3 regions of the Enterobacter sp. UPMP701 genome follow, and region 1 is predicted to be linked to each of the others. Evidence: predicted binding sites of a transcription regulator. Region 1 holds the regulator's gene; each other region holds the start of a gene.

Region 1 (10,386 bases):
TCGCAGCGCAAGGAATGCGAGGGAAAGATAAAATGCACCGTAACCCAATGCGCTGAGCGCCGGGCCGTATGTCCAGTGCTGAGTCATGCCGTACTGCATCCCGAACCCCACCAGCGGCGGGGCAAGCAGCAGAACGCCGTCAATAATCTGCTTCCCTTTTTCCTGTGCCCGCAGCGAAAGGGCTACGCTCAGCACGCCGAATATCAGCGTATTGGCAATCAGGAACAGCTGGCAGATCCAATAGTCCTCGGGCTGGTAATCACTCAGCCCCCACAGGCCGCCCACGCCAAAGGTAAAGAGCAGCCCGAGCAGGTTAAGCTCGCGCCAGTGCTGCCAGATGCTGATGGCAAGAATGCCGATGGAAAGCAGGAGATAGAAGGAGAACAGCGCCACAAAGCTCCCGCCTCCGGTAGACAACAGCAGCGGCGCAAGGTATCCGCCGAGGCTCGCCAGCATGGCAAGGCTCAGCGCTTTCTGCAGCACGGCCAGCCCGACGCTCGCGGCGCAAATTACTATCAGTAGCGCAAAGGCCAGCGTCATCGGCAACATTTGCCAGAGCCGGAAGGCGCCAAAGACCGTCAGGTAGAGAATCCCCGTCGCCCCACCTTGTAAGATAAGCGCGTAGACCGGCTGCTTGTGCCGAAGCCGCCAGCCAACCGCCAGCAGAACGACAGCAAACAGCGCCGTCGCCACCAGGCGAAGCTCTAGCGGGAACAGGGAATGTTCGACGGTATAGCGCAGCAGGAAAGAGAGGCCGAGGAAAAGCAGCAGAATGCCAAGCTTCGCGAGCGGATTGCCCTGCATAAACCAGCGCGCCAGCGACGTCACTATGCCGCCAAAGGCAGATGGCTGTTTAGCCGCAGACGCAGGGGCCGGAGCGGGTTCTGTCGCGACAGCGGGAGTTTCGGGGCGCCAGGGATCGACAGGCGCGGGCGCGTCTTCCACCACCACTGGCGCGGCGGCCGGTACCGGATCCGGCGCTATCTCAGCCATGCCGCGCTGCTCAAGCGCCTCAATGCGCTGGCGTAGCCGGGCGATCTCCTGCTGCGCCGCCGTACTTCGATTAAACCCGATAACCGCCAGCACGGGCGCAACCACCAGCGCAAAAACCAGGAATAAACAGCCAAGGATGTAAAGCTCGTCCATGTTTCCACCTTCACCGTAAACGATCCACTAAGATTGACACAAATCGTTGCATTTGCGCCATCTTAAAAGTGGAAACCTTAGCGCACTAGCTGCCGAACCAGACCGCCGCGGATACCGCAGGCAGCGCCAGCACGCCATCCTGTATCGTCGCCTTGCCCTCTTTGTTCGTCCACGTAGCCACCTTCAGCAACGGGGAATCATCCAGCACCACTTCGCAGGCCTCGCCCCGGTTAATCGCCACCAGCACCCGCTGCTGGTTATAGACGCGAGCAAAGACCACCACGTTATCGTGGGCGTATACCACCTGGCAGCCGCCGTAGCGCAGGGCGAGACTCTGCTTACGCAGTTTCGCCAGCCGCTGATACAGGCTGAACAGCACCTTGTCCTGTTTCTCTGACTCCCACGGGAAGGTTTTGCGGCAGAAAGGATCGTTGTTGCCGTCCAGCCCGACCTCATCGCCATAGTAAATACACGGCACGCCCGGCCAGGTGAAGAGCCAGGTGACCGCCAGCGGCAGGCGCGCGACATCCTTACCGAGCAGGGATTTAAAGCGCGCGGTATCGTGGCTATCGAGCTGGTTAAACATCCGCAACTGCTGCTGATGCGACAGGCCAGCACGATAGTTGTCCATCCACGCCATGCAGGTTTCGGCGTCGATATGGTTCGGATCGTAGGAAATATCGGTGTTCGCCAGGAATCCCCACAGCGGGAAGGTAAAGCCGCGATAGTTCATCGCCGCATCTTCCGCATCGTTCTGTAGCCACTGCCGCGCGTCACCAAAGTGTTCGCCAAAGACGAACGCCTCCGGCTGCGCCGCTTTTGCCGAACGCGCGATCCCGGCCACGTGCTGAAGGTTATTGCGCGCGCCGCCCGCTTCACCGAGCATATGCACAACGTCCAGACGCCAGCCGTCCATGTTCCACGGGGCCTTCAGCCAGTGACGGACTATGCTATCATCACCGCCGTAAATCTCGTTCACCAGAGAGGGCGACTGGAAATCCAGCTTCGGCAGGCTCGGGTAGCCCAGCCAGTCCAGCGCGCGCCCCTCCTCGTTAAAGCTGTACCAGTCGCGCTGCGGCGAATCCGGGTTATGGCACGCCCCACCCATCGACTGATTATGACGGTCAAACCAGGCGTGCGAATCGCCGCTGTGGTTAAACACGCCGTCCAGGATCAGGCGCATCCCTTCGTTTTTGGTGTTTTCGCGCAGACGCAGCAGCGCCGCGTCGCCGCCAAACTGCGCGTCAACGTGGCGATAATCTTCGGTATCGTATTTATGCACGCTCGGGGCTTTAAACACCGGGTTGAGGTACAACGCCGTCACGCCGAGCTTTTTCAGGTACGGCAGCTTTTCGCTGATACCGTCGAGATCGCCGCCGTAGAACGTCGATCCCCCCGCCTGCGCGGTCACCGGTTCACCCCATTTTTTCAGGATGATGTCGTGACCGGCGGCATGATGGTAATAGACCTTGTCCTGGTCGGCGGTACGTTTTTCGCTGCGCGCAAAGCGGTCCGGGAAAATCTGGTAAAAGACCTGATCGTTAACCCACTGCGGACCGTTATCCGGGTAATCGACCGCGAACTGCTCCAGCCGGGCCGGTGGGAAACGGCTAAACCCCTGCGGGGTAAACCACAGCTGGCGGTTGTTCCACAAAAGCTTAAAGCTGTAGCGACGGCGCGGCTGCCCGCTGCGCAGGTCGATATTCGCCCGCCACGCCGTGATCCCCGGCTGCGGCTGGCTGCGCTGTTTGTGCATTTTCAGCGACGTTTCTTCGTTATCCACTTCGGCGCGAAGGGTCACACGTTCCGGCTGATTTTCTCCCGCCAGCCAGAGCGTAATCACCAGGTTGTCTTTGTTTTGCTTAACAAATGGAGCAACCGGAAGGTGCCAGGCGTTTAACATCACGAATCCCCTTTGATGAAATTGACGTCACCTTGCCACAGGGTGATTAAGGTTAGCTCACCATGACGAGATTTATTGGGGGAGGAGGACGGGGGAGGAGGCAAGAATTCCCTCTCTCGCAGAGAGAGGGAATAAAATATTACTGCGCTTCCGCCAGCTGACGGTCGCGGCGGCATTTAAACACCCAGCCCACCAGCAGCAGGACGATCCACGCACAGCCCACGTACAGGGAAATACGGGTATCCGGGTGGTAACCAATCAGGCCAATGATAAACACCAGGAAGAGCAGCCCAACGACGGTGGTCGCCACCCCGCCCGGTACTTTGAACTTCAGCGCTTTCGCTTCTTCCGGCGACAGACGGCGGCGGAAGGCAATCTGTGACAGCAGGATCATGATCCACACCCACACCGTCGCGAAGGTCGCCAGCGACGCAATCACCAGGAAGACGTTCTCCGGCATGATGTAGTTCAGATAAACCGAGAACAGCAGCGCCACGGTCATCACCACGACGGTCACCCACGGCGTGCCGCGGCGTGATGTTTTGGCAAACACTTTAGGCGCACTGCCCTGCTCTGCCATGCCGTGCAGCATGCGGCCCACGCCGAACACGTCACTGTTGATGGCCGAAAGCGATGCGGTCAGCACCACAAAGTTGAGAATGCTGGCGGCAAACGCAATGCCCATATGCTGGAAGGTCAGCACAAACGGGCTGCCGTTGGTGCCCACCTGGTTCCACGGGTAGATGGACATGATCACAAACAGCGTGCCCACGTAGAACACCAGGATACGCATCGGCACCGAGTTGATGGCGCGCGGAATGGATTTCTCAGGATCTTTCGCTTCCCCGGCGGTGATGCCGATAATCTCGATGCCGCCATAGGCGAACATTACCATCTGCAGCGACATAACCATCCCGAGCCAGCCGTTGCTGAAGAAGCCGCCGTTGCTCCAGAGGTTATGGATCCCGGTCGGCTGGCCACCGTTCCCGATGCCCCAGATGATGATGCCAAAACCGGCGAGGATCATGATGATAATGGTCGCGACTTTAAAGAAGGAGAACCAGAACTCCAGCTCACCAAACACCTTCACGCTCATCAGGTTGACGGCGCAGATAATCAGCACCACGCTCAGCACCCAGATCCAGTGCGGCACCGCCGGGAACCAGACGCCCATATAGATGCCAAACGCGGTCACGTCGGCAATGGCGACAATCAGGATTTCAAAGCAGTAGGTCCAGCCGGTGATAAACCCGGCCAGCGGGCCTAAATTTTCCTGCGCGTAGCGGGAGAAGGAGCTGGCAGAGGGGTTGTGAACCGACATTTCGCCGAGGGCGCGCATGATGATATACGCCGCCACGCCGCCGATGATGTAGGCCAGCAGAACGCTGGGACCGGCCATTTTGATGGCATCTGCCGAGCCATAAAAAAGACCGGTACCGATAGCAGAGCCCAGCGCCATAAAGCGGATGTGGCGAGTGCTGAGTCCACGTTTAAGTTTGTTAGTGCTTTCCATTAAAATCTTGCCATTCAACACGAAAAAACAAAAAACCACGGGGCCTTAAGCCCCGTGGTTAAACAGTTTGTTGCCGTTGATTAATGGGCGTTCGATGCGACCTGACGCCCTGCAGCACGGTCCCAGATAACGGCCAGAACCAGCGCAACAACGGTAGGCATCAGCCAGGCCAGGCCCTGCTCGGACAGCGGCAGACGCTGTGTCCAGGCTGGCAGAATATCTGCGAACGCTGATGCTTTGATCCCGTCAAGGATACCAAAAATCAGGCTGATAAACATGGCTGGCGCAATAATTCGCGAGGAGTTATGCCACCACGGGCGGGTGAAGCTCAGCACCACGAGCACGATGCATGGCGGATAAATCGCCGTCAGCACTGGAATAGAGACCTGAATCAGGTGGCTCAGACCGAGGTTGGACACCGCCATGGAGAAGATACCGAGGATAAACACCAGGGTGCGGTAAGAGAGCGGCAGATACTGTGCAAAGAACTCTGCGCAGGCGCAGGTCAGGCCAACCGCCGTCACCAGACACGCCAGGAAGATCAGCGCCGCCAGCAGCATGCTGCCCGCACCACCGAAAGTGTGCTGAACGTAAGCGTGCAGGATAGCCGCGCCGTTCGCGTTCTGATCAACCAGCATCGCGCTATCGGAACCCAGGCGGAACAGCGCCAGATACAGCAGCGTCAGGCCCACACCGGCCATCAGGCCAGCCCAGATAGTGTAGCGGGTCAGCAGACGCGCTTCGGTCACGCCACGGGAACGCGCGGCGTTAACGATAACGATACCAAACACCATGGCGCCCAGCGTATCCATCGTCAGATAGCCGTTCACAAAGCCGTTGGAAAACGCAGCGTTTTTGTAGGCGTCCATCGCGTCGCTAATCGGGCCTGCTGGCCAGATGATGGCCGCCACGGCCAGCACGATCAGCGCCACAATTTTCAGCGGAGCCAGGAAGTTACCTACGGTATCCAGCAGCTTGCCCGGATAGAGGGAAACCAGAATCACGATGGCGAAGTAGATCAGGCTGTAGATAAACAGCGGCATCGCGCCGTCTCCGGTCAGCGGGGCAATCCCGACTTCAAAGGAAACGGTCGCCGTACGCGGGGTGGCAAACAGCGGGCCAACGGCCAGATAGCAAACTGTCGCCAGCAGAACGCCCGCCACTTTGCCAATCGGGGTGCTGAGGCTATCCACGCCGCCGCCGACTTTCGCCAGCGCGATGACGGTCAGCACCGGCAGGCCCACGGCAGTAATCAGGAAACCAAACGCGGCGGTCCAGACGTGTTCACCCGCCTGTAAGCCAACCATTGGAGGGAAAATGATGTTGCCTGCGCCAACGAACAGCGCAAATGTCATAAAGCCCAGCGCGATGATGTCACGCGATTTTAAGTGATGGGTCATAAAACCTTACTGCCTGTGGATGTGGTGTTGAAAACATTGAGATTTTCGATTTCCCTGATGGGACGATACAGCCGAAAATTTGCTCAATTTCAGCGGGAAATGCTCCCGTCCTGGCGTGGAGAAGAATAGTTTTTCGATTTACCACGCAAATACAGTCGGTCTGACAGTATCTGGGGGGCAATTTAAACGCTTATAACGTTTAAAGGCAAGGTGGGATCGCAAAACCAGAACAATATGCCAGCATGAAAACACACGCCAGCACAATGCGCTAATTATGAGAAAAACCCATGGCTAATCATGCGAACAAAAAACAGACAGCCGTATAAAATTCACACGCGTTTCGCTTGACTGCAAAGCAAACGGGCCAGCAAACGCTGGCCCGTGGAAAGGTAAAATGACACGCCTGCCGTCAGGCGATTTTTTTGGCAATTAATCGTTCCGGCATCACAAAGCTGAAGCGGGTTCCTTTGCCCGGCGTACTCTGAATATCAAGACGGCTCTCATGGTGATTAACCGCATGTTTCACAATCGCCAGCCCCAGGCCGCTTCCCCCGGTCTGCCGCGAGCGCGCTTTATCCACGCGATAGAAGCGCTCGGTCAGACGCGGAATGTGCTCAGGCGCGATCCCCGGCCCGTTGTCCTCTACGCTGAATTCGGCCCCTGCCGGGGTGTGCTGCCAGCGCACCACGATGTTCGTCCCTTCAGGCGTATGATTCACCGCGTTGTACACCAGGTTGGAGATGGCGCTACGCAGCTCATCTTCGCTACCGAGTACCTTCAGCGTGTTGTCGACGTCAAAAGTAAGATGGTGTTTTTTATGGCTTAAGGTTTGGGCTTCCCGCTCCACCACCCGCAGCATCATCGGTACGTCGATGGTGTCAGTCAGCGCAAGCGAAGGCGCCGCTTCAATCTTCGACAGCGTCAGCAGCTGCTTCACCAGCCCTTCCATCCGGTGCGTTTGCTCGCGCATGGTGTGCAGTGCTTTTTCGCGCGGCGCGCCTTCCAGGGTTTGCTCCTGCATCATCTCCAGATAGCCCTGAAGCACCGTCAGCGGGGTACGAAGCTCGTGGCTGACGTTGGCAAAGAAGTTGCGTCGCGCCCCTTCCAGCTGGTGCATCTGGGTGACATCGCGCGCCACCATCAGCCACTGGCGATCGCTGTAGGGCATTACGCGGATTTCCAGATGGCGGCCATTATTGAGCTTCAGATTGTGCGGACGGGTGAAATCACGCTTTTTCAGATACAGCGTGAATTCGGGATAGCGCAAAAGGTTGAGGATGTTCTGACCATTATCGTCCGGCCAGCGCAGGCCGAGGACCTGTTGCGCAAGACCGTTACACCAGAAAATGGTGCCTTCCTCGGTCGTCAGAATGACGGCATCAGGCAGCGATTCCGCACCGCTGCGAAAGCGTTTGATTAAGCTTCCCAGCTCGCGACGACGCTTTTTATTACGCATCTGCATCTGGTGCAGGCCGTACAGCAGCGGTTCCCAGCTTCCGCTCCCCGGCGGAGGGGTCATACTTCTGTCCACCCACAGCCACCATGAAAGACGCAGCAGGTTCCAGAAATGCCAGATCAGCAAACCCGTCACCGACGCCAGCAGAAACCACGGCAGATAACCCAAAATGGCCCCCAGAAGGAGGGCCGGAATACAGCATAAGATCAGTTCAAAGACGAGCCTTTTCCATGACAGACGTTCCAGCACGCGTCACACTCCTGTCATTGTTCAGAAACGGGTAGAAAAACGATAACCCGTGCCGCGGACCGTCTGCACCATGCGATCGTGGCCGCTCAGTTCCAGCGCTTTTCGCAGGCGGCGGATATGGACGTCAACCGTCCGGTCTTCGACATACACGTTAGTTCCCCAGACGTTATTCAGCAACTGCTCGCGGCTGTAAACGCGTTCCGGGTGAGTCATAAAGAAGTGCAGGAGTTTAAATTCGGTAGGCCCCATATCGAGGGGATTTTCGCCGGTCATGACGCGGTGTGACGTTGGATCAAGGCTGAGGCCCTGCATCTCAATCACCTCTTCAACTGCCATCGGCGAGATGCGGCGCATCACGGCTTTGATACGCGCCACCAGCTCTTTCGGGGAGAAAGGCTTGGTGATGTAATCGTCCGCGCCGGTCTCCAGACCGCGCACGCGATCCTCTTCTTCACCGCGCGCCGTAAGCATGACAACCGGGATATCGCGGGTCATCGCCTCACGCTTAATGTGTTTGATAAACTGCAGTCCGGAGCCGCCGGGCAACATCCAGTCAAGCAGAATCAGATCGGGCCAGGGTTCATTCAGCTGGTTCACCGCGCTGTCATAATCTTCCGCTTCAACCGGCTGAAAGCCATTTTGTTCGAGCACGAAGCACACCATTTCACGAATTGGAGCTTCATCTTCTACGACCAGAATACGTCTCGCCATACTTTGCCCTGTCTTATCTTATTTAAGTTACAAGTTTGTAATGCGGCGTCATTATGCGTCAGATTTATGACAGATTTATGAAAAACAGTACCACTATAAATGGCAAACTGTTGTTTTATTACAGCGGTTATTTTCCTTTCCCTGAGAGTTTATAATCGTCCGCATCTTTTTTCGCCACGGATCTCCTATGCGCATACTTCACACCTCGGACTGGCACCTGGGTCAAAACTTTTACAGCAAAAGCCGTGCGGCTGAACATGAAGCGTTCCTGAAGTGGCTGCTGGAAACGGCACAGGCGCACGAGGTAGATGCCATTATTGTGGCGGGTGACATTTTCGATACCGGTTCGCCGCCGAGCTACGCGCGTGAATTATACAACCGTTTTGTGGTGAACCTGCAGCAGACCGGGTGCCATCTGGTGATTGTCGCCGGGAACCATGACTCCGTCGCCACGCTGAATGAGTCCCGCGATATCCTGGCGTTTCTCAATACCACCGTGGTGGCCAGCGCCGGGCACGCCCCGCAGATCCTGAATAAACGCGACGGCACGCCGGGGGCGGTGCTGTGCCCCATTCCATTTTTACGTCCGCGCGACATCGTGCAAAGCCAGGCGGGGCTGTCGGGTGCGGAAAAGCAGCAGCATTTATTACAGGCCATCACCGACTATTATCACCAGCAGTACGCGGAAGCCTGCGCCCTGCGCGGTGAACAGGCCATCCCCGTGATTGCGACCGGGCACCTCACCACCGTCGGGGCCAGTAAAAGTGACGCGGTCCGCGAGATCTATATCGGTACGCTGGACGCCTTTCCTGCGCAAAACTTCCCGCCTGCCGACTACATTGCGCTCGGACACATTCACCGGGCACAGGTCATCGGCGGCTGCGAGCATATCCGCTACTGCGGCTCGCCTGTTTCGCTCAGCTTTGACGAGACGGGTAAAGCCAAATCCGTCCATCTGGTGAGCTTCTCCGAGGGCAAACTCAGCGCCGTCGAGACGCTGGAGGTGCCGGTCACCCAGCCGCTGGCGGTGTTAAAAGGCGATCTTGCCGCGATTACGCAACAGCTTGAGCAGTGGCGCGGCGCAGAGCGCGATCCGCCGATCTGGCTGGATATTGAAATCACCACCGATGACTATCTGCATGACATGCAGCGAAAAATTCAGGCACTCACCGAAGATTTGCCGGTAGAGGTGCTGCTGGTGCGCCGCAGCCGCGAGCAGCGCGAGAAAATTCTGCTCGGCGCCCAGCGTGAAACGCTCAGCGAACTGCGCGTAGAAGAGGTGTTCGAGCGCCGCCTGTCGCAGGAAGAGATCGATGATGCGAAGCGGGCCCGGCTCAACGAGCTGTTCAGCCATACCCTGCATGCGCTCACTGACGAGGAAGAAAACGCATGAAAATTCTGAGCCTGCGTCTGAAAAACCTCAACTCCCTCAAGGGCGAGTGGAAAATTGACTTCACCGCCGAGCCGTTTGCCAGCAACGGCCTGTTTGCCATCACCGGCGCGACCGGCGCGGGTAAAACCACCCTGCTCGATGCCATCTGTCTGGCGCTCTACCACGAAACCCCGCGTCTGAATAAGGTCTCGCAGGCGCAGAACGATCTGATGACGCGCGACACCGCCGAATGCCTGGCGGAGGTAGAGTTTGAGGTGAAAGGCGTCGCCTACCGCGCCTTCTGGAGCCAGAACCGGGCGCGCAACCAGCCGGACGGGAATCTCCAGGCGCCGCGCGTGGAGCTGGCCAGCTGCGAAGATGGCAAAATCCTTGCCGATAAGGTCTCAGATAAACTGGAACAAACCGCGGCGCTCACCGGGCTGGACTACGGCCGTTTTACCCGCTCGATGCTGCTCTCGCAGGGACAGTTTGCCGCCTTCCTGAATGCCAAACCGAGCGATCGCGCGGAGCTGCTGGAAGAGCTCACCGGCACCGAGATCTACGGCCAGATTTCCGCCATGGTGTTTGAAAAACATAAAGCCGCCCGCAGCGTGCTGGAAAAGTGCGAGGCGCAGG
Region 2 (10,386 bases), on a different contig from region 1:
TGAAACGGAGGCCAAGCCTGGCATGAACACTTTTTTTAAGCTCACCGCGCTGGCGGGTCTGTTTGCCATAACAGGTCACGCTTTCGCAGTGGACGATATCACGCGTGTTGATCAAATTCCGGTACTCAAGGAAGAGACGCAGCACGCGACGGTGAGCGAGCGCGTGACCTCACGTTTTACCCGCTCGCACTATCGTCAGTTCGATCTCGATCAGGCCTTTTCGGCCAAAATCTTTGACCGCTATCTGAACTTGCTGGATTACAGCCATAACGTTTTGCTCGCCAGCGATGTCGAGCAGTTCGCTAAGCGCAAATCCGAGGTGGGTGATGAGCTGCGGTCAGGCAAGCTGGATCTGTTCTACGATCTTTATAACCTGTCGCAAAAACGTCGCTTTGAACGCTATCAGTACGCGCTGAAAGTGCTGGAACGTCCGATGGACTTCACCGGCAACGATACCTTTAACCTCGATCGCAGCAAAGCGCCCTGGCCGAAAGATGAAGCCGAGCTGAACACGCTGTGGGACGGAAAGGTTAAATACGACGAGCTTAGCCTCAAGCTGACCGGCAAAGATGAAAAAGAGATCCGCGACACGCTGACGCGTCGCTATAAATTTGCCATTCGTCGTCTGGCGCAGACCAACAGTGAAGATGTCTTCTCGCTGGCGATGACTGCCTTTGCGCACGAAATCGATCCGCACACTAACTACCTCTCTCCTCGCAACACCGAACAGTTCAATACCGAAATGAGCCTGTCCCTGGAAGGTATCGGCGCGGTGCTGCAGATGGACGACGATTACACGGTGATTAACTCCATGGTCGCGGGCGGCCCGGCATCCAAAAGCAAAGCGATTAGCGTAGGCGACCGCATTGTGGGGGTAGGACAAACCGGCCAGAACATGGTGGATGTCATTGGCTGGCGTCTGGACGATGTGGTTGCGCTGATCAAAGGGCCAAAAGGCAGCAAAGTTCGTCTCGAAATTCTGCCTGCCGGTAAAGGCACCAAAACCCGTATCGTTACCCTGACCCGTGAGCGTATCCGTCTGGAAGACCGCGCGGTGAAAATGTCGGTGAAAACCGTGGGTAAAGAGAAGGTGGGGGTTCTGGATATCCCTGGCTTCTACGTGGGCCTGACTGACGATGTGAAAGTTCAGCTGCAGAAACTTGAGAAGCAGAACGTGAGCAGCGTCATCATCGACCTGCGTACTAACGGCGGCGGTGCGCTGACGGAAGCAGTGTCGCTCTCTGGCCTGTTTATCCCGTCTGGTCCGGTGGTTCAGGTTCGTGATAACAACGGTAAAGTTCGTGAAGATGCTGACAACGACGGTGTGGTCTATTACAAAGGTCCGCTGGTGGTTCTGGTCGACCGCTTCAGTGCATCCGCATCTGAAATCTTTGCCGCTGCAATGCAGGACTACGGCCGTGCGCTGATCGTGGGGGAACCCACCTTCGGTAAAGGTACCGTTCAGCAGTATCGCTCGCTGAACCGTATTTACGATCAGATGCTGCGTCCGGAATGGCCTGCGCTGGGCTCCGTTCAGTACACCATTCAGAAGTTCTACCGTGTTAACGGCGGCAGTACGCAGCGTAAGGGCGTAACGCCGGATATCATGATGCCGACAGGCACGGAAGAGACCGAAACCGGCGAGAAGTTTGAAGATAACGCATTGCCGTGGGACAGCATCAATGCCGCGACCTACGTGAAAGCGGGTGATATGACGCAATTTGGCCCTGAACTGCTGAAAGCGCATAATGACCGCATCGCGAAAGATCCGGAATTCCAGTACATCATGAAGGATATTGCTCGTTTCAATGCCCTGAAAGATAAGCGGAATATCGTTTCTCTTAATTACGCTCAGCGTGAAAAAGAGAACAACGAAGATGATGCAACGCGTCTGGCGCGTATCAACGATCGCTTCAAGCGTGAAGGTAAGCCTCTGCTCAAGAAACTGGACGATCTGCCAAAAGATTACCAGGAGCCGGATCCGTACCTGGACGAGACGGTTCATATCGCGCTCGACCTGGCGAATCTGGAAAAAGACAAGCCTGCCGTACAGCCCGCTCCGGCAAAATAATCTCCCAACAGGCACAAGAAATTGTGCCTGTTTCTTTTTGTTCTTCATCCTTCCGTCAGGCTGATTTCCAATTGTGTAAAGTTGTGTCTTTCTGGTGACTTACGGCTACCGGATGCTTGAAAATAGCCGCAATACCCATACGATGTGGGTAATCGCATAGTGCGTTTTGTTAAACTGAGGTTAAAAGAAAATTATGATGCGAATCGCGCTCTTCCTGCTCACCAACCTGGCGGTAATGGTGGTTTTCGGGCTGGTGCTAAGCCTGACGGGAATTCAGTCGAGCAGCGTTCAGGGTCTGTTGATTATGGCGCTGCTGTTTGGTTTTGGTGGCTCATTCATTTCCCTGCTGATGTCAAAGTGGATGGCCCTGAAATCAGTCGGTGGTGAAGTGATCGAACAGCCACGTAACGATATGGAACAGTGGCTGATGAATACGGTGGCTCAGCAATCCCGTCAGGCCGGGATCGCCATGCCGCAGGTTGCCATTTACCATGCCCCGGATATTAACGCATTTGCTACGGGTGCCCGTCGCGATGCGTCACTGGTTGCCGTCAGCACCGGGTTGTTACAGAACATGAGCCGTGACGAAGCCGAAGCGGTCATCGCGCACGAAATTAGCCATATCGCCAACGGTGACATGGTGACCATGACCCTGATTCAGGGCGTAGTGAACACCTTCGTTATCTTTATCTCCCGTATTCTGGCGCAGATTGCGGCAGGCTTTATGGGCGGTAACCGTGACGAAGGTGAAGAGAGCAACGGTAACCCGCTGATCTACTTCGCTGTATCGATGGTGCTGGAACTGGTATTCGGTATTCTGGCAAGCATCATCACTATGTGGTTCTCCCGTCACCGCGAATTCCACGCGGATGCCGGTTCAGCGAAACTGGTGGGCCGTGAGAAGATGATTGCTGCCCTGCAGCGTCTGAAAACCAGCTACGAGCCGCAGGAAGCGAACAGCATGATGGCCTTCTGCATCAACGGCAAATCAAAGTCGCTGAGCGAGCTCTTTATGTCACACCCGCCGCTGGATAAGCGTATTGAAGCGCTGCGCAGCGGGGAATACCTGAAGTAACGCGAAGCGCAGAAATAAGCCGGGCAGGAGAAGACTCCGCCCGGCTTTTTTTATGCCTGAATGCCGGGTTGGGTCACGCGCAGCCCGCTGACCACGGCTGCAAGGGTGGCAAGCGCACCTGCGGTGAGAAGCGCAACATGGTTACCGTTTTGCCCGGCAAGGTTAAACATCAGGGCAACCAGCGCCGCACCGGTGCTTTGGCCCAGCAGACGCGCGGTCCCCAGCATGCCGCTGGCCCCGCCACTGCGGTTATGTGGTGCAGAGGTAATAATAGTGTGGTTGTTGGGCGACTGAAACAGACCAAACCCGGCTCCGCACAGGATCATGCGCCAGATGATGTCCAGATCGGTTGGTGAAGACGGAAGCAGAGCCAGCGCGAAAAGGCCTGTTGCCATCACCGCCAGCCCCACCGCGCCCAACAAACCGGCATGAACGCGTTCAATCAAATAACCTGCCAGCGGAGCCATCACCATCGTCGCCAGCGGCCAAGGGGTTAACAGCAGCCCTGTCTCCACTTCGGAACGTCCTATCACGCTTTGCAGGAAGAAGGGCAGAGAAACCAGGGCCAGCATCTGGGCGCAGAATGAGCAGACAGACGTGCAGATGGAGAGCGAAAAGAGGGGAATCCGCAGCAGATCGACCGGCAGTAAGGGCACCGGCAGGGCAAGCTGGCGGCGAACAAAGAAGAAGCCGATCACCAGCAGGGCGACAAGCTCCACGGCGGTAAGCATCAGGGATTGGCCCTGCGCAAAACCGCTGAGGGCGGTAATCAGCAGGCCAAAGGTGAGCGCATTCATCACTGCGCTTGCCACGTCAAAACGCGGCATCGTGCTTTTCGGTCCGTTAGCGGGGAGAAACCGCAGGGCAAAGAAGATGGCCACGATACCCAGCGGCACGTTTATGGCGAACAGCCACTGCCACGAGGCGACAGAAAGTATGGCCGCCGCAATCGTTGGCCCGGCGGCCGAAGAGACGGCGACAATAAACGAGTTTATCCCCATGCCGCGCCCCAGATGGCGGTGCGGGTAGATTAAGCGGATTAACGCCGTGTTGACGCTCATAAGCGCCGCGCCGCCAAAACCTTGCGCGATGCGCGCCAGCGTCAGCGTATGCAAAGAGTCCGAAAGGGCGCACAGCAGAGATGTAAGGGTAAACACGACCAGACCGCACTGATAGACCCGACGGTAGCCAAACATATCGCCCAGGAAAGAGAAGGAGAGCAGGGAAACCACAATCGCAATCTGATAGGCGTTAACAATCCATATCGAGCTGGCGGGTGAAGCATGCAGGTCGCTGGCGATGGTGGGAAGGGCAACGTTTGCAATGGCGCCATCAAGGACGGCCATGGAGATACCAATAATAATTGTGGCAATTGCGCCATACCGCTGGGGTAAAGGCAGGCCATCGGAAAGGTTTTTTTCCATCGGGGATAAATAGCTCGAAGTGAAATTATTCTCAGGGTAACTATTTTAGCACCGTTAACGCCGTTTTATGTCGCAGATTTGTAACGAAGTAAACGCGGATTGATTGCAGGTAACATGACGGGAATTTATAATAAAAACCGGTTCTGATTTTTATAAAACACTCTCTATGAGGTGGTAAATGGCAATTGCGGATTTGGATAAACAGCCAGATTCTGTTTCTTCCGTGCTGAAGGTGTTTGGCATATTACAGGCGCTCGGAGAAGAGCGTGAAATTGGTATCACAGAGTTGTCGCAGCGCGTGATGATGTCGAAAAGCACCGTTTATCGCTTTTTGCAAACCATGAAGTCGCTGGGCTATGTTGCGCAGGAAGGCGAATCTGAAAAATATTCTCTGACGCTAAAACTGTTCGAACTGGGTGCCAGGGCATTGCAAAACGTTGACCTGATCCGTAGCGCGGATATCCAGATGCGTGAGATCTCCCGCCTGACCAAAGAGACCATCCACCTGGGCGCACTGGATGAGGACAGCATTGTTTACATCCATAAAATTGACTCCATGTATAACCTGCGCATGTATTCGCGCATCGGTCGTCGCAACCCGCTTTACAGCACGGCTATTGGTAAGGTTCTGCTGGCGTGGCGCGATCGTGAAGAGGTGAAACAGATCCTCGATGGCGTGGAGTATAAACGCAGCACGGAACGTACTATTACTGACACCAATGAGCTGTTAACGGTGCTCGACAAGGTACGTGAACAAGGGTACGGCGAAGATAACGAAGAGCAGGAAGAAGGGCTGCGCTGCATCGGCGTTCCGGTGTTTGACCGCTTTGGCGTGGTGATCGCGGGTTTGAGCATCTCTTTCCCAACCCTGCGTTTCTCGGAAGAGCGCCTGCACGAATATGTGGCTATCCTGCATACTGCCGCGCGTAAGATTTCTGAGCAGATGGGTTATCACGACTATCCGTTTTAATCCCGGAAGCATAAAAAAAACGCCGCATTCGTTGCGGCGTTTTTTGTCGACGTTATCCCTGTAGATTAACCATTATCAATCACCACGGAGGTCTTACGCAGTACCGGGCAGTTGGTCAACCCTATGATCCCGCTATCCGAATGGAGATACTGCGCCGTGCTGACGCCTTGTGCGGTTAAATACTTACACTGAATGCCTAACCCGGCGGCGTTTTCAGTGCTTCCCACAAGCACGCCGTAGCCCGTTAACAGCAGCCCAATCCAGAGAATTGCCAGTACAATAATTGTTCGAATAATTACGCGCATCATGACCTCTTTATCATTGTTATCATAACGCTAGCGTAAACGGTTCACGTAATGAAACAAGTGCAGGATTCTGAAAAGGGCGCGATGGCGGTACAGTTAGTCCTTGTTTAAGATAACCGTGATAATCTGATTGCATCGGGTATGTAGACGGAGTGTGGAGTGAAAAAAATACGCTGGGTGATTCTGATTATCGTGCTGATAGCGTGTGTGGTGTTATGGACGCAGACTATCAACGTGATGTGCGATCAGGATGTACAGTTTTTTAGCGGCGTTTGCGCAATCAATAAGTTTATTCCGTGGTAACACGCATTTTTTCTTCAGATGATTTCCTTCCTTCGCGCCAGTGGTAAAATAGACGTTTTTATTGAGGTGGTGAAATGGGTGAGTTACTGAATTCAGGTCTGCTAAATGTGGCATCCCTGATGATCTCTTTGGTTGTTCTGCTGGTGGGCCTGGTCATTTGGTTTTTCGTAAACCGTGCCAGTTCACGTACGAACGAGCAGATCGAACTGCTGGAAGCGCTGCTTGAGCAGCAAAAGCGGCAGAATGCGCTGCTGCGTCGTCTGTGCGAAGCGAACGAGCCGGAAGAGAAAGAAGCGCCAAAAGAGGCTGTCGCGGAGGATAACAACGATCAAGACGATTTTATCCGCCTGGTGGCTGAGCGCTAATCGTATTGTCACTGGAGGGGAGGTGGTTGTGATCTTTCCCGGCACGCCTCTCCCTGTTCCGTCATACCTCCAGGGTTTTTGTCATCTCCAGATGATGCCCCCCAGCCGCCTTCTCAAACGCATCTGGATAAGATGTACCATGACGCACAGAATACTGTAGCAGCAGTTAATAATAGTTTCAGTATACTGAAAACAGGCGAATATTTATCCGTATAAACGAAGCGAGTAATTGTTGCATATATTTTGTATGTAAACGCGCAAGGGCTTGTTTTATTTTTATCGAAACGTTTTGCTTGCCTTATTTTGATGCAGAGTCATAAAAATTTCATTATTTTAGTGCATAACGCTGTTTATTCAGCGCTGCATTTTAATACATTCGGGCGATGCTAATAACGCTGAATTCGTTCTGAAACAATACAGTTCCGTTACAATGATTTAAGCATAAGTTTTCACAATTTGTTCTAACTCAATCAATACTGAAAATTTCTTTTCCCGCCTGCTGGACGCATTGTAATGATTGAGCTATGTTAAAAAAGTCTTAGATTACAGCGCTTGCGCGAGCAGCGTTGAGTCTGTGTAAGGGAGTAAAGCCGTCTGTATGCTGCGCGCATAATTGTGCAAATCCTTACAGACAGTGTTCGAATTTGTGCGGCGGATCGAGACATGTTTAAAAATGGCTTGCCATATTAAACATAGTGTGTGATAACACGTTTTGGGTCAAACGAGGTACAGTTCTGTTTATGTGTGGCATTTTCAGTAAAGAAGTCCTGAGTAAACACGTTGTCGTTGAATACCGCTTCTCTGCCGAACCTTATATTAGTGCCTCATGCAGTAATGTCTCAGTTTTATCTCAGTTAATGCCTGCGGGCTAAGAAAACACTCTAAGGAATTTTGCAAAATGGCAAAGATTAAAGGTCAAGTTAAGTGGTTCAACGAGTCTAAAGGTTTTGGTTTCATTACTCCTGCTGATGGCAGCAAAGACGTGTTCGTACACTTCTCTGCAATCCAGGGTAACGGCTTCAAAACTCTGGCTGAAGGCCAGAACGTTGAGTTCGAAATTCAGGACGGCCAGAAAGGCCCAGCTGCAGTTAACGTAACTGCTATCTGATCGAACCGCTGCTGACTGAAGCGCATAGCACTTCACACTCAGACATAAAGCCTCGCACAATGCGGGGCTTTTTTATTCCCTATCTTTCTAAATATTACTATCTCCGGTCTTGTTAGCAACTTGTTGCAAAGCTGCGAGGTTAGTAGCACAGTTTCGCCTCCCTCAGCGCATCTTTTCCCGTTAAATCAGGGCGTTGTTTAACTGTCCTGGGGTTCAGGTGAAGAAGAAATTGATAATGACCGCGGGTAATTTCACGCCGGCGCGTTTTGCACTGCTCTGTTTCGCTATTTTCTGCAGTCTGGCCTTTTTACTGGGTCGTGTTGCCTGGCTACAAATCATCAAACCCGACAATCTGGTGAAGCAGGAGGATATGCGCTCCCTCCGCCAGCTGGCGATTGATGCGCCACGCGGGATGATTATGGATCGTGAAGGCCGGCCGCTGGCGGTCAGCGTGCCCGTCCGGGCCGTATGGGCCGATCCAAAAACGGTGCTGGCAAAAGGAGGTGTTGGGTTTGATGAACGCTGGCAGGCGCTGGCGAGCGCGCTGCATCTCTCGTTGAGCACCCTTTCATCACGGATTAACGCTAACCCCCAGGGCCGCTTCATCTACCTGGCGCGTCAGGTCGATCCTGCGCAGGCAAAGTGGATTGATAAGCTCAATTTACCCGGTATTAATCTGCGCGATGAATCCCGCCGTTTTTACCCGGCTGGCCACGTGGCGGCGAACCTGATTGGCTTCACCAATATTGACGGGCAGGGTATTGAAGGGGTGGAGAAAAGCTTCAATACTCAGCTGACGGGCAAAGCGGGTGTCCGACAGGTCAGGGAGGATCGCTACGGACGCGTGGTTGAAAACCTGACTGAAGTGGCGCCTACGCCCGCGCATAACATTCAGTTGAGTATTGACGAGCGTCTGCAAACCATTACCGAGGACGCGCTCGATAATGCCGTGGCCTGGAACAAGGCCGAGTCAGGGGCATCGGTGCTCATTAATATCCCCACCGGGGAAATTCTCGCCATGGCGAGTTACCCCGATTTCAATCCTAATAACCGGGAAGGCGCGACGATAAATGATTTCCGCAACCGGGCGATCAGCGATACGTTCGAGCCCGGTTCGACCGTCAAACCGTTGGTGCTGATGACGGCTCTGCAGCAGGGGCTGGTACAGCCGGACAGCGTGATTGATACCCATCCGTATACCCTTGACGGGCATCGTATCCGCGACGTGGGTTATTACCCTGAACTGACCATGACCGGGATCCTGCAAAAATCGAGCGACACCGGTGTCTCCCGGCTCTCGCTGGCGATGCCTGTCCAGCATCTGATTGATACCTATCGAAACTTCGGGTTTGGCACAAATACGGGGCTGGGCTTGACGGGCGAGAGCGCAGGGTTGTTGCCACAGCGTAAATACTGGAGTCAGCTTGACCGCGCAACCTTTGCTTTTGGCTACGGCCTGATGGTCACACCGCTCCAGCTGGCCCACGTTTACGCGACGATTGGCGGCTTCGGGCTTGAGCGTCCCCTCTCGATCACCCGCATCGATCCGCCCGTTATCGGGCACCGCGTTATGCCGGAGGAGATCGCGCATGAAGTGGAGCACATGATGGAGAGCGTCGCGCTTCCCGGTGGAGGCGGCGTTAAGGCTGCCGTGCGCGACTATCGCGTGGCGGTGAAGACCGGGACGGCGAAGAAAATTGATGATAGCGGCAAATATGTCGATAAATACGTCGCCTACACTGCGGGCGTTGCACCTGCCAGCGATCCGCGTTTCGCGCTGGTGGTGGTGATCAACGATCCTCAAAACGGGGCCTACTATGGTGGGGCTGTTTCAGCGCCGGTCTTCAGCGAAATCATGGGCAACGTGCTGCGCCTGGAGAATATTAAACCCGATGGCCTGCCGGCCGGTTCTGACCACCTTATCGTCATGCGGTGATCGAGTCGTTTTATAGCGGGGCGAATAGCGGTACACTTCGCCCTTTGGTTTATGTCCCGGAGTTGCCATGTCCTTCAGTTGTCCCCTTTGCCACGCGCCCCTGACGCGCTCAGATAAAAGTTATGCCTGTCCACAGGGACATCAGTTTGATATGGCGAAAGAAGGGTACGTGAATCTTCTTCCGGTGCAGCACAAGCGCTCCCGCGATCCGGGCGACAGCGCAGAGATGATGCAGGCGCGTCGTGCGTTTCTTGATGCCGGGCACTATCTGCCGCTGCGGGAGACGGTTGCGCAGATACTTGATGAGAGGGTATCTGACCCGGCGTCCGCAATGCTTGATATTGGCTGTGGGGAAGGGTACTACACCGCGCGGTTTGCGGAGGTGATGCGCCAGAAGGGGGCCGGGACTTTTGGCCTCGACGTGTCAAAAGTGGCGATTCGCGCGGCGGCCAAACGTTACGCTGACGTGACGTTCTGCGTGGCTTCCAGCCACCGGCTGCCGTTTGAGAATGCCAGCATGGACGCCGTTATCCGCATCTATGCGCCGTGTAAAGCAGAAGAGCTGGCACGCGTGGTGAAGCCCGGAGGCTGGGTGATAACCGTCACGCCGGGCCCGCGTCACCTGATGGAGCTGAAAGGGCTCATTTACGATGAGGTGCGTCTGCATGCCCCACACTCTGAACAGCTGACGGGCTTTACTCTGAAGCAGGAGCATTCAGTGGCGTATGAAATGAATCTGAACGGGGAAGAAGCCGTAGCCCTGCTGCAGATGACGCCGTTCGCGTGGCGAGCAAAGCCGGAAGTATGGGAATCGTTAGCGGGGCGGGAG
Region 3 (10,386 bases), 150 kb from region 1:
CCCGCTGCCGATAATGCCGACCTTAATCATGCTTGTCTCCTGCCGCGAAGTCGTCAAACGCGCGCCCGGAGACTGGAATGATGTGGCGGCGGATAAACTCGCTGCCTTCGCGCGCGCCGGTATCGCCATCCTTCAGGCAGCACTCCCACTCCAGCACCGCCCAGCCGTCGTAGTCGTACTGGGTCAGCTTGCTGAAAATGCCCTTAAAGTCGATCTGTCCGTCGCCGGGCGAGCGGAAGCGTCCGGCGCGGTTGATCCACGGCTGATAGCCGCCGTAGACGCCGCTGCGCCCGCTGGGGCGGAACTCGGCGTCCTTCACGTGGAACGCTTTAATGCGCGCATGGAAGATATCGATAAAGGCCAGATAGTCCATCTGCTGCAGCAGCATATGGCTCGGATCAAAAAGAATGTTGCAGCGCGGATGGTTATCCACCAGCGCCAGAAAACGCTCGAAGGTCACGCCGTCGTGCAGATCTTCCCCCGGATGTAGCTCAAAGCAGACGTCCACGCCCTGCTCATCGAAGATATCCAGAATCGGTCGCCAGCGGGTTGCCAGCTCCCTGAACGCTTCCTGAAAACGCTGCTCGTTGTGCGGCGGCCACGGGTAGAAAAACGGCCACGCCAGCGAGCCGGAGAAGGTGGCGTGTGCTTTCAGGCCTAATCGGGCCGAGGCGACCGCCGCCTGCTTCAGCTTTTCCGTCGCCCACGCCTGACGCGCCGCCTCGTTACCGCGCACGGACGCAGGGGCGAAATGGTCAAACGCCTCGCTGTAAACCGGGTTTACCGCCACAAGCTGCCCTTCCAGATGGGTCGACAGTTCGCTGATAACCAGCCCGTGCGCGGCCAGCTTGCCCGCGATTTCATCGCAGTAGGCCTGACTCTCTGCGGCTTTCTCCACATCAAAAATGTGCGGATGGTTGCAGGGGATCTGCACCGCTTTGTAACCCTTCGCCGCCGCCCATCCTGCCAGCCCGTCGAGGGTGTTAAACGGTGCTTCTGTGCCAATAAACTGCGACAGAAAAATGCCCGGTCCTTTCATTGTCCTCATACCACCTCCTGAACGTTACGCCTTGTCATCGTCATACTTAAACGTGAGAAGGAAAATCAGCGCGATCGCCGCGGCAGCTACCGCCGGGATCCACCAGAATGTGACCCACGCCTGCGGCACGGTTTGTCCTGCCACCAGGCGGTTATAAAGCGCGCCGGAAATCTGCGAGCCGAGCAGCATGCCGATGCCGTAGGTGAACATCACGATCATGCTCTGCGCCTGGCCTTTCACCTTTTCGCCCGCCACGCGGTCGGTGTAGATAAAGCCGACGACAAAGAAGAAATCGTAGCAGACGCCGTGGAGCAGAATGCCGAGGTACAGCAGGATGCGCCCTTCCTCGCTCACGCCCAGCGCGAACATGGCATAGCGTACGAACCACGCCAGCATGCCGATCAACAGCATGACTTTCACGCCCAGACGGCGGAAGAGCAGCGGGATCACCAGCATGAAGAAGATTTCCGACATCTGCCCGAACGACATGGCGGTGCTGACGTCGGCAATGCCGGCATCCGCCAGATACGAGGCGGTGTAGGCGTAGTAGGTGCCGAGCGGGACGGAAATCAGCATCGCGCAGACGGAGAAGACGAAGAAGTGGCGGGTTTTGAGCAGTGCAAAGGCATCCGCGCAGAAGAGATCGCGCACCTTCACCGGCAGGCCTTTCGCCGGGGCGGGCGTATGCGGCAGCGTCAGGCTGTAGAGAGCCAGCAGCACAGAGCTTATCGCCGCCACCTGGAAGATGGTGACACTGGACGCCACGCCGGTGACGCCGATGAAAATGCCCGCCACGATCCAGCCGATGGTGCCAAACACGCGCACCACCGGGAAGGTTTTATCCACGTTCGCCAGGCTGTGAAACGCGATGTTGTTGGTCAGCGCCAGGGTCGGCATGTAGCAGAGCGTGTAGCCAAACAGCAGGCCAATCAGCAGCGCGCCGTTCTCGGCAATCAACGCCCCCGGCACAAACCAGAGGATCGCCGCGCCCGCGAGGTGCATCACCGCCATCACCTTCTGCGAGGCGAAGAAGCGGTCCACCAGCATCCCGAGCACGAACGGCGAGAGTATGGAGGCAATTGGGCCAGCGGAGAACGCGTCGCCAATCAGCAAAGACATGTTGTGCTGTGTCATCACCAGGCCGAGCGTGACCGACCAGCTACCCCAGATAAAAAACTGCAGAAACATCATCAGCGACAGACGCGGCACCAGCAGCCGGTGCTGCACTATTGCCTTTTCACTACTTTCAGTTGACACCATGATAAGCCTCACCCGGAAAAAGTAATCGATTACAAACAGAACAAACAAAAAGTAATCGATTACAAATTAAAGATCCTGTGGATCGAAACAGAATTGGGAGAGGGGTCACGATAAAGGTAAAGGGAAGGTGCCGGGTGACGGCTGCGCCACCGGGCGTGAAGGCGGGTGCGGTCTGGTCTGGTGCGGCCTGGTGCCCTCACCCCGGCCCTCTCCCACAGGGAGAGGGTGCAAACACTAAAAACGGCAACCAGGTTGCCGTTTTGCTTTTACCTTCGCGAAAGCTTAAACGCAATAAACAGGAACACCACCCACACCGGCAGCAGCATCGCCGAGAGACGCATCTCATCCATGGTGCACATCAGCACCAGAATCAGCCCGAGGAAGGCGATACAGAGGTAATTCCCTGCCGGGTAAAGCAGCGCTTTGAACTGCGTCTCGCGTCCCTTGCGGCGCATCGCCGCACGGAAACGCAGGTGCGCCAGGCAGATCATGATCCAGTTCAGCAGCAGCGTGGCGACAACCAGCGCCATCAGCAGGCCAAACGCCTCTTTCGGCAGCAGATAGTTGATCAGCACCACCAGCGAGGTGATAGCGCCGGAAAGGAACAACGAATTGATCGGCACGCCGCGACGGCTGACGCGGGTAAGGAACTTCGGCGCGTTACCCTGCACGGAGAGGCCAAACAGCATGCGGCTGTTGGAGTAAACCCCGCTGTTGTAGACCGACAGCGACGCCACGAGGATAACGAAGTTAAGCGCCGAAGCGACCACGTTGCTGTTCAGATCGTGGAAAATCATCACGAACGGGCTGCTGTCGGACTTCACTTCCACCCACGGGTAGAGCGCCAGCAGTACCACCAGCGAGCCGATATAGAACAGCAGGATACGGTACACCACCTGGTTGACTGCTTTCGGAATGCTTTTGTGCGGGTCGCGCGCTTCAGCAGCGGTAATGCCAATCAGCTCCAGTCCGCCGAAGGAGAACATGATCACCGCCAGGGACAGGATCAGCCCCTTCCAGCCGGTCGCCAGGAAGCCGCCGTGCTGCCACAGGTTATCGATAGTGGCTCGCTCGCCGCCGTGGCCGGAGAACAGCAGCCACAGGCCAAAGCCGATCATGCCGATAATCGCCAGCACCTTAATCAGCGCAAACCAGAACTCGGTTTCGCCATACAGGCGCACGTTGACGAGGTTAACGGCGTTAATGATGATGAAGAAGGCCGCCGCCCAAATCCACGTGGGCACGTCCGGGAGCCAGTACTGCATATAGATGCCGGCGGCGGTCAGCTCTGCCATGCCCACCAGCACAAACATCACCCAGTAGTTCCAGCCGGAAAGGAAGCCTGCGAACGGCCCCCAGTATTTATAGGCAAAGTGTGCGAAGGAGCCGGACACCGGCTCTTCAACGACCATCTCGCCGAGCTGGCGCATGATCAGGAAAGCGATAATCCCCGCGATAGCGTAACCCAGCAGAACCGCCGGACCGGCCATTTGAATGGCGGGGCCGATGCCGAGAAACAGCCCGGTCCCGATCGCGCCGCCGAGGGCAATTAACTGAATATGTCGATTTTGCAAACCACGTTGCAGCGTCGGATTCTGATCCGACGTGGCTTCAGTGCTACCATGGCCTGAAGCGGATGACGCGTCTTTCACGCCCTACCCCTGTCTCTTTTTTAGAAGGGGCACGTTTTAACACTTCATGCTGGTGGTAGCAAGTTTAACGCCGGGCCAGCGCATGCGCCCGGCTGATTAACGTCACGACCCGATGATGCCGCCGTCCGCTTTGGTAATCACCACCGTTGACGAACGCGGACGTCCGTTCGGGCTGGCATCTGGCCAGTTGGAAACAGCGCGCGGATTGGCCGGGTCGGTAATATCATCCCCGCCCTCCCCCGGATGCTGAATGTTGATAAACAGCGTCCGGTTGTCCGGCGTAAACGCAATGCCGGTGATTTCGCACCCGCGCGGCCCGGTCAGGAAACGGCGATACTCGTTGGTGCCCGGAATGGTAGCGACCATCTGGTTATTGCCCATCCCCTCGTACGCTTTCTTATTGATGGTGCTGGAGGAGACGTCGGTCTGGATCCACAGGACGCCCTGGTGATCGAATGACAACCCATCCGGGCTGCCGAATGCCGCGCCCTGCATGGAGCCTTTGGCCTTCGGATCGTCGCCGTCGGTACGCCCGGCCATAACCAGGATATCCCACTTAAAGCGTGCGGCGGCAGGATCGGCGCCGTCTTCGTGCCAGTGCATAATATGCCCAAACACGTTGTTGGCGCGCGGGTTGGCGGCATCGACCGGCGCCTTGCCCTCTTTACCGCGATCGCTGTTGTTGGTGAGTGTACAGTAGACGCTGCCGCTGGCGTGCGGATCGACGGCAATCCACTCGGGGCGATCCATCTTCGTTGCCCCCACCGCGTCGGCCGCCAGGCGGGTTTTAATCAGCAGGTCGCCCTGGCTTTCAAAGCCGTTGCTTTTATCCAGACCGTTTTGCCCGAAGATCAGCGGCAGCCAGTCGCCGCTCCCGTCCTCGTTGAACCTGGCGACGTACAGCGTGCCGGAGGTCAGCAGCTGCATATTGGCTTCACGGTTCGCGGGATCGTATTTTTTATCCGAGACAAATTTATAGATGTACTCAAACTTCTGATCGTCCCCCATGTAGACCACCACGCGGTTATCGGCGGCGAGCGTGACGGCGGCCCCCTCATGCTTGAAGCGGCCCAAAGCGGTGTGCTTGCGCGGCGTGGAGGTCGGGTTGTACGGATCGATCTCCACGACCCAGCCGAAACGGTTGGGTTCGTTAGGGGTTTTATCGACGCTGAATCGCTCATCTACCTCGTTCCAGCGGTAGGATTCATCGCTGTCGCTGATGCCGTAGCGTTTTTCCAGCGGGTTGCGATCGGCTTTTTTGACAAAAATATCCGACCAGTTCTCCTCGCAGGTGAGATAGGTGCCCCACGGCGTATGGCCATTGGCGCAGTTTTGCATGGTGCCCAGCACGCGTTCCCCCTTCGGGTCGGCGGCGGTTTTCATTAAGTCCTGATGACGCGCCGGGCCGGTAAGCTGCATTGGCGTATTGACGGTGATGCGGCGGGCATAGGAAGACGGGCGCACCACCTGCCAGTCGCTGCCGGTTTTTTTCACTTCCACCACCGACACGCCCATCGCGTTCTGCCCCTTGCGGGCTTTGTCGAGGCTCCAGTTAGCCGTACCGTCGGTAAACAGCATCCCGTTGTCGATGTATTCATGGTTCATTGCCAGCAGGCCATGCTCCGGGTTTTGCGCCCCCTGCGGCAGGCTAAACCACGCCATACCGTCGTGGTGCATGCCCGCCTGCACGGCCTGTTCGTCCGTGGTGTTGCTGGCGTCCGGCTTAAATGCCGGCATATTGTTTTTGATCCCCGTCGCGTCACCCCAGCGATAGAACGGGCGGGCAATATAGCCTTCCGGCACTCTGACCGTGTCTTCCGTGGAGACGTCGATGCTGGTAAAGCCCAGGGAAACCGCTTTTGCCAGCGCGGAAGGCTTCGATACCGCGGCAATGGCATTTTCGGGTTTGATCAAAAAGGGGAATGAAACCGCAGCCCCCGCCACGGCGCCCATCTGGAGAAAACGGCGGCGGGAGAGGAACACCTCTGCAACCTCGGAGAAAACCGGGTTGGCGCTGCGGTTAGTAATGTCGTCGCGATGTTCTTTTTTAAAAACGGATTTGAGGGGTCTGCCCATAGCGGCTTCCTGTCATTGGCCAAGAGGTAAAGAGTTGGCGACCAGTGTAAGAAGCTTTTATTACAATTTTATAACACAGTGACGGTAGGATGGGGGCATCCGTGCCCCGGATAACGAGGTGGAACGCTTAGAACTCGTAGCCAACCGAGACCTTAAAGGTGCGCGGTTCGCCCTGAGTGATGTAGGTGCCGGAGTCGTCGACGCTGGCCCAGTAGTTCTCATTGGTTACGTTGTCGATGCCCGCGCGCACGGTCATCTGGTTTGCATTGTGGTTCACCGCGAAGCGATAGCGCATGCCCAGATCCAGCGTGGTGTAGCTGTCGAGCTTTTTGCTGTTCGCCAGGTCGGCATACTGGGTGCCGGAGTGGTTCACCCGCGCGGTCGCCGTCAGGCCGTCAACCGGCTTGATGTCGTACTCCGCGCCCAGTACGGCGTAGAAGTTCGGAATACCGACTGCATCGTTGCCCTGGTTCACGCCGTTTTTGGTTTTGGTCAGCTCGGCCTGCAGCCAGGTGGCGCTGGCGTTGAGGCGCATCCCCAGCATCGGCTCGCCGAAGACGTTCAGCTCCACGCCACGGTTACGCTGCTCCGCATCCAGGCCGTAGTGATTGTTAGCATCGAGGATCGCCGACGGCATTTTGATCTCAAACAGCGCCAGAGAGCCGCCCACGCGCCCGAAGTCCGCCTTCACGCCCACTTCGTTCTGCTTAGAGTGAACGATGCCGGTACTCTGGCCGTAGTTAGTAGCGGTGTTAGGTGCGGTTTTGCCCGGCTGCAGCGCTTCGGTGTGGTTGGCGTAGAGGGAAATTTCCTCCCACGGTTTGTAGACCACGCCGTAGGTGGGCATCCAGCGGCTACCGTCGAAACCGTCCGCGTCGTTCTCTTCGCCGGTAATTTTGTTATACCCGCGAACGACCACTTTCTGATGGCGCGCGCCTGCGGTGAACAGCAATTTGTCGTCCAGCACACCCAGCGTGTCGCTCAGCAGCCAGCCCTGGGTACGGGTGCGTCCGCTGGTCAGCGGATCGCTGTATTTGCCGCCGGAGCCGTTGAGGTTAGTGCTGTCCGGCATCTCAACGCCAGTATTGTGGTAGATGTTGGTGGTCGGGTTATCCTTCGTCGCCGACATTTTCCACGCGATTTTTTCGTTTTTGGTCATTGCGGAGTACCCGACGTTGACCTTGTGCGAGACGAAGCCGGTAGTGAAGCTACCGCGAATGCCCGCCATGCCGCTGACGGAATCGCTGATGAGGTTAGTATCAAGACGGCTGACCACCGCATTACCGCTTTTGTCCATCAGCTTCGGCGCGCTGTAGATCCCTTCTTCGTGCGCGTGCTGCGCGCCAAGGCCGGTATACGCCGTCCAGTTATCGGTGATGTCGTACTCGCTGCGCCACATCCCGAACTCGTTTTCGATATCGCTGTAGGCCCACTTCTGAGAGAAGTTACGATCGTTCTTCGGCGGTTCAGGCACAAAATCCACCGCCGAGATATTTACGCTGGTCGGGCTGCCGTGGAAGGTTTTTTTCTGATAGCCCAGGTCCAGCGAGGTACGGAAGCGGTCGCCTTTGTAGTCCAGGCCGGTGGAGAGCAGCGTGGTGCGGCGGCGGTCGTTTGGTACGCCGGTTTCCCCTTCGCGATGCACGAGGTTCACACGCGCGCCGAACTGGTCGTTATCGCCAAAGCGACGCCCCGCATCCAGCGTAGTGCCAATCTGGGAATCCGAGGTGTAGTCCACGCCCACTTTCGCCTGCGGGGTGTCGCCCGCGTGTTTCGGCTCAAGGTTGATCATCCCGCCCACGCCGGAGCTTGCCGCGCCATTCATCAGCGAGTTGGCGCCTTTGAAGATCTCGATGCGGTCGACCATCTGGGCATCCACCACCTGACGCGGCAGCACGCCGGAGAGGCCGCCAAAGGTCATGTCGTCGCCGTCAAATTTCAGGCCGCGAATGCGGAAGGTTTCTGCGCTGTTGCCGTACCCCTGAACGAACTGCACGCCCGCATCGTTGGCGACCACATCGGCAATGGTTTTCGCCTGCTGATCTTCCACCAGCTTCGAGGTATAGCTAATGATGTTGAACGGCACGTCCATGGCGTTCTGCTGGCCGAGCATCCCCATGCGCCCGCCGTTCGCCACCTGTCCGTCAAGGAAGGCCGGTACCAGCTGGTCGCCGCCGGGCTTAAAGTCGCTGGCGGGTGCTGACTGCACGACGATGGTGTCCTCTTTTTTTTCCTCCGCCGCGTGAACGGAATGTGTCGCCGCGCCAACGGCGAGCGCCAGCAGCGTTTTGTGCATGATGGTGTTGTTCATAGTTAACTCATTTTAAAGTGCGCGCAAAAATGACCCGTTGTCGGGCCTTAGAATGTATTGGGCGCAATGCAAATGAGAACTATACGCATTATCTATGTGTTAGCAAGTGTAACCGCGTACATAAGAGGGCGTGGTAGAAAAAAAGGGGAACAACCACCCCGTTTCGGGGCGGTGGCATTTATAAAACGCGCGCGATACCTGCAACATCAATGCGCACCGCCGCGCCCGGGTTCCAGCCGGGCTGACTGACGGTCCTGAGGATAACAGGCTGCTCATGCCCGGCTAACCCAAGGGTGAGCGTAGACAACTGGCCGGTGAAGTCCACGTCAAGGATCGCAATCTGGCTTTCGTGCGGCGCACATGCCGTCACGTGCAATTGCTCAGGGCGCATCATTATTCTGCCCTGCCCTGTCGCCTGCTGGTCGTCCGTCGGTACTTCACCCAGTGCGCAGACGGCATAGCCGGCAGCCAGCTGAGCGGGCAGGATCACGGCATCACCAAGGAACAGCGCCGTCTCTTCGTCAACGGGACGGGTGTAGACCTCATAAGGCGTGCCCACCTGAGTGAAACGACCAGAACGCATGACCGCAACCTGCGTGGCAAAGGACAACGCTTCGTTCTGATCGTGGGTGACCAGAATCGAGGCCACGCCTGCTTCCGCCAGCAGGTCGGCCGTTGCCTTACGCGTCATGGCGCGCAGGCCGGTATCCAGCGCCGAGAACGGCTCATCCAGCAGCATCAGCGACGGGCGCTGGGCCAGCGCGCGGGCAAGCGCTACCCGCTGCTGCTGACCACCGGAAATCTCATGCGGCCAGTGCGTCGCAAGCTGCCTGTCCAGAGAGACCATCTCCATCAGCGCCTCAACGCGCTGGCGTTTTTCGTGGCGGGTACCGTTCAGCCCCCAGGCTATGTTATTTGCCACATTGAGGTGCGGGAACAGCGCGCCCTCCTGAGGCACGAAACCGATCCCGCGCAGGTGAGCGGGAACAAAATGGTTTTCATCAAACAGCGTTTGCCCCTGCATGGCAATGCGCCCGGTGTCGGGCGTCTCAAACCCCGCAAGAATGCGCAGCAGCGTCGTTTTACCCGACCCGGACGGCCCGACAATCGCCGTCCTGCTCCCCGGCGCAACGCTCAGGTTTAAGCTGTCGAGCACCTGCACGCCAGCAAACGATTTAGAAATGGCGGTTAATTCAAGCATGTCATAGCCCTGCAATTTTTTTCGACTGAACGTAGAGAATGGCGGTCAGCGGAAGTGAAATCAGGATCATCAGCATCGCGTAAGGCGCGGCAGCCACGTAATCAATTTCACTGGTCAGCGCCCAGAAACCGGTAGAGAGCGTGCGGGTTCCCAGCGGCGAGAGCAGCAGCGTGGCGGTCAATTCGTTGCTGACGCCGAGGAAAACCAGCGCGGCCCCAGCCGCTGCACCCGGCGCGGCCAGCCGCATAGTGACGCTCCACAATGCCCTGGCGGGCGTGCTGCCCAGGCTGCGCGCCACGTTTTCCAGCTCGACCGGCGCCTGCGCAATCCCCGCCCGCAGGTTGATAAGCGCGCGGGGCATAAACATCAGCAGATAGGCCAGGAACAGGGTAATTTCCGTCTGGTAAATGGGACGAGCGTAATGAATGGTGACGGTGACCAGCGCCAGCGCCGTGACAATGCCCGGCAGCGAACTGGTGATATAGATGCACCCTTCCAGCATCCGGAAGATGCGGCGCGGGTAGCGGATCCCAAGCCACGCGATCGGGATCACGCACGCGGTCGTCAGCAGCGCCCCGCCCACGCCGAGCATTAACGTCTGGCGCAGGGAGTGCCAGAGATCGGCGCTCATCCAGTTTTGCACGCCGCCGAGCCAGATCCAGCGACACAGGACGCCCAACGGCACGCCCAGCGCCAGCACGATCAGCACGAGAAAAAATAGCTGCCCCAAAGCCGCCGCCGCAGGCTTCAGCGGCCAGCGCTTCTGTTCACGCGCGGCACCGGCGCCAATGCGCGCGTAGCGGGCCTTTCCGCGCGTCACGCCTTCCAGCACTAAGATAGCCAGACA

What was found. Region 1 encodes PhoB, which activates phosphate uptake and scavenging genes when phosphate is short. Its sites were predicted from a motif close to CTGTCATAAAACTGNCNNAT; they were not measured.
Region 2: the regulator PhoB is predicted to act here: its motif matches at 4,638-4,657, upstream of kdgR (DNA-binding transcriptional regulator KdgR).
Region 3: the regulator PhoB is predicted to act here: its motif matches at 6,085-6,104, upstream of ACWKXT_RS07000 (PhoX family protein).

Annotation. Positions count from the first base shown of each region.
Region 1 is NZ_JBSKJN010000002.1:454,818-465,203, forward strand. Features, by position in the region: gene ACWKXT_RS07690 (DUF2339 domain-containing protein) at 1-1,146, opposite strand, end outside; gene malZ (maltodextrin glucosidase) at 1,232-3,049, opposite strand; gene proY (proline-specific permease ProY) at 3,189-4,562, opposite strand; gene brnQ (branched-chain amino acid transporter carrier protein BrnQ) at 4,643-5,962, opposite strand; gene phoR (phosphate regulon sensor histidine kinase PhoR) at 6,372-7,667, opposite strand; gene phoB (phosphate response regulator transcription factor PhoB) at 7,689-8,378, opposite strand; gene sbcD (exonuclease subunit SbcD) at 8,566-9,771, shown strand; gene sbcC (exonuclease subunit SbcC) at 9,768-10,386, shown strand, end outside.
Region 2 is NZ_JBSKJN010000003.1:532,956-543,341, forward strand. Features, by position in the region: gene proQ (RNA chaperone ProQ) at 1-3, shown strand, start outside; gene prc (carboxy terminal-processing peptidase) at 23-2,071, shown strand; gene htpX (protease HtpX) at 2,265-3,146, shown strand; gene ACWKXT_RS11370 (MFS transporter) at 3,197-4,570, opposite strand; gene kdgR (DNA-binding transcriptional regulator KdgR) at 4,749-5,540, shown strand; gene ACWKXT_RS11380 (YobH family protein) at 5,606-5,845, opposite strand; gene mgrB (PhoP/PhoQ regulator MgrB) at 6,005-6,148, shown strand; gene ACWKXT_RS11390 (YebO family protein) at 6,223-6,513, shown strand; partial or broken gene ACWKXT_RS11395 (DUF2627 domain-containing protein) at 7,254-7,398, shown strand; gene cspE (transcription antiterminator/RNA stability regulator CspE) at 7,412-7,621, shown strand; gene ftsI (peptidoglycan glycosyltransferase FtsI) at 7,857-9,557, shown strand; gene rlmA (23S rRNA (guanine(745)-N(1))-methyltransferase) at 9,625-10,386, shown strand, end outside.
Region 3 is NZ_JBSKJN010000002.1:306,090-316,475, forward strand. Features, by position in the region: gene ACWKXT_RS06980 (Gfo/Idh/MocA family protein) at 1-30, opposite strand, end outside; gene ACWKXT_RS06985 (sugar phosphate isomerase/epimerase family protein) at 23-1,048, opposite strand; gene ACWKXT_RS06990 (MFS transporter) at 1,064-2,299, opposite strand; gene pheP (phenylalanine transporter) at 2,566-3,951, opposite strand; gene ACWKXT_RS07000 (PhoX family protein) at 4,054-6,027, opposite strand; gene ACWKXT_RS07005 (TonB-dependent receptor) at 6,155-8,338, opposite strand; gene ACWKXT_RS07010 (ABC transporter ATP-binding protein) at 8,517-9,539, opposite strand; gene ACWKXT_RS07015 (ABC transporter permease) at 9,541-10,386, opposite strand, start outside.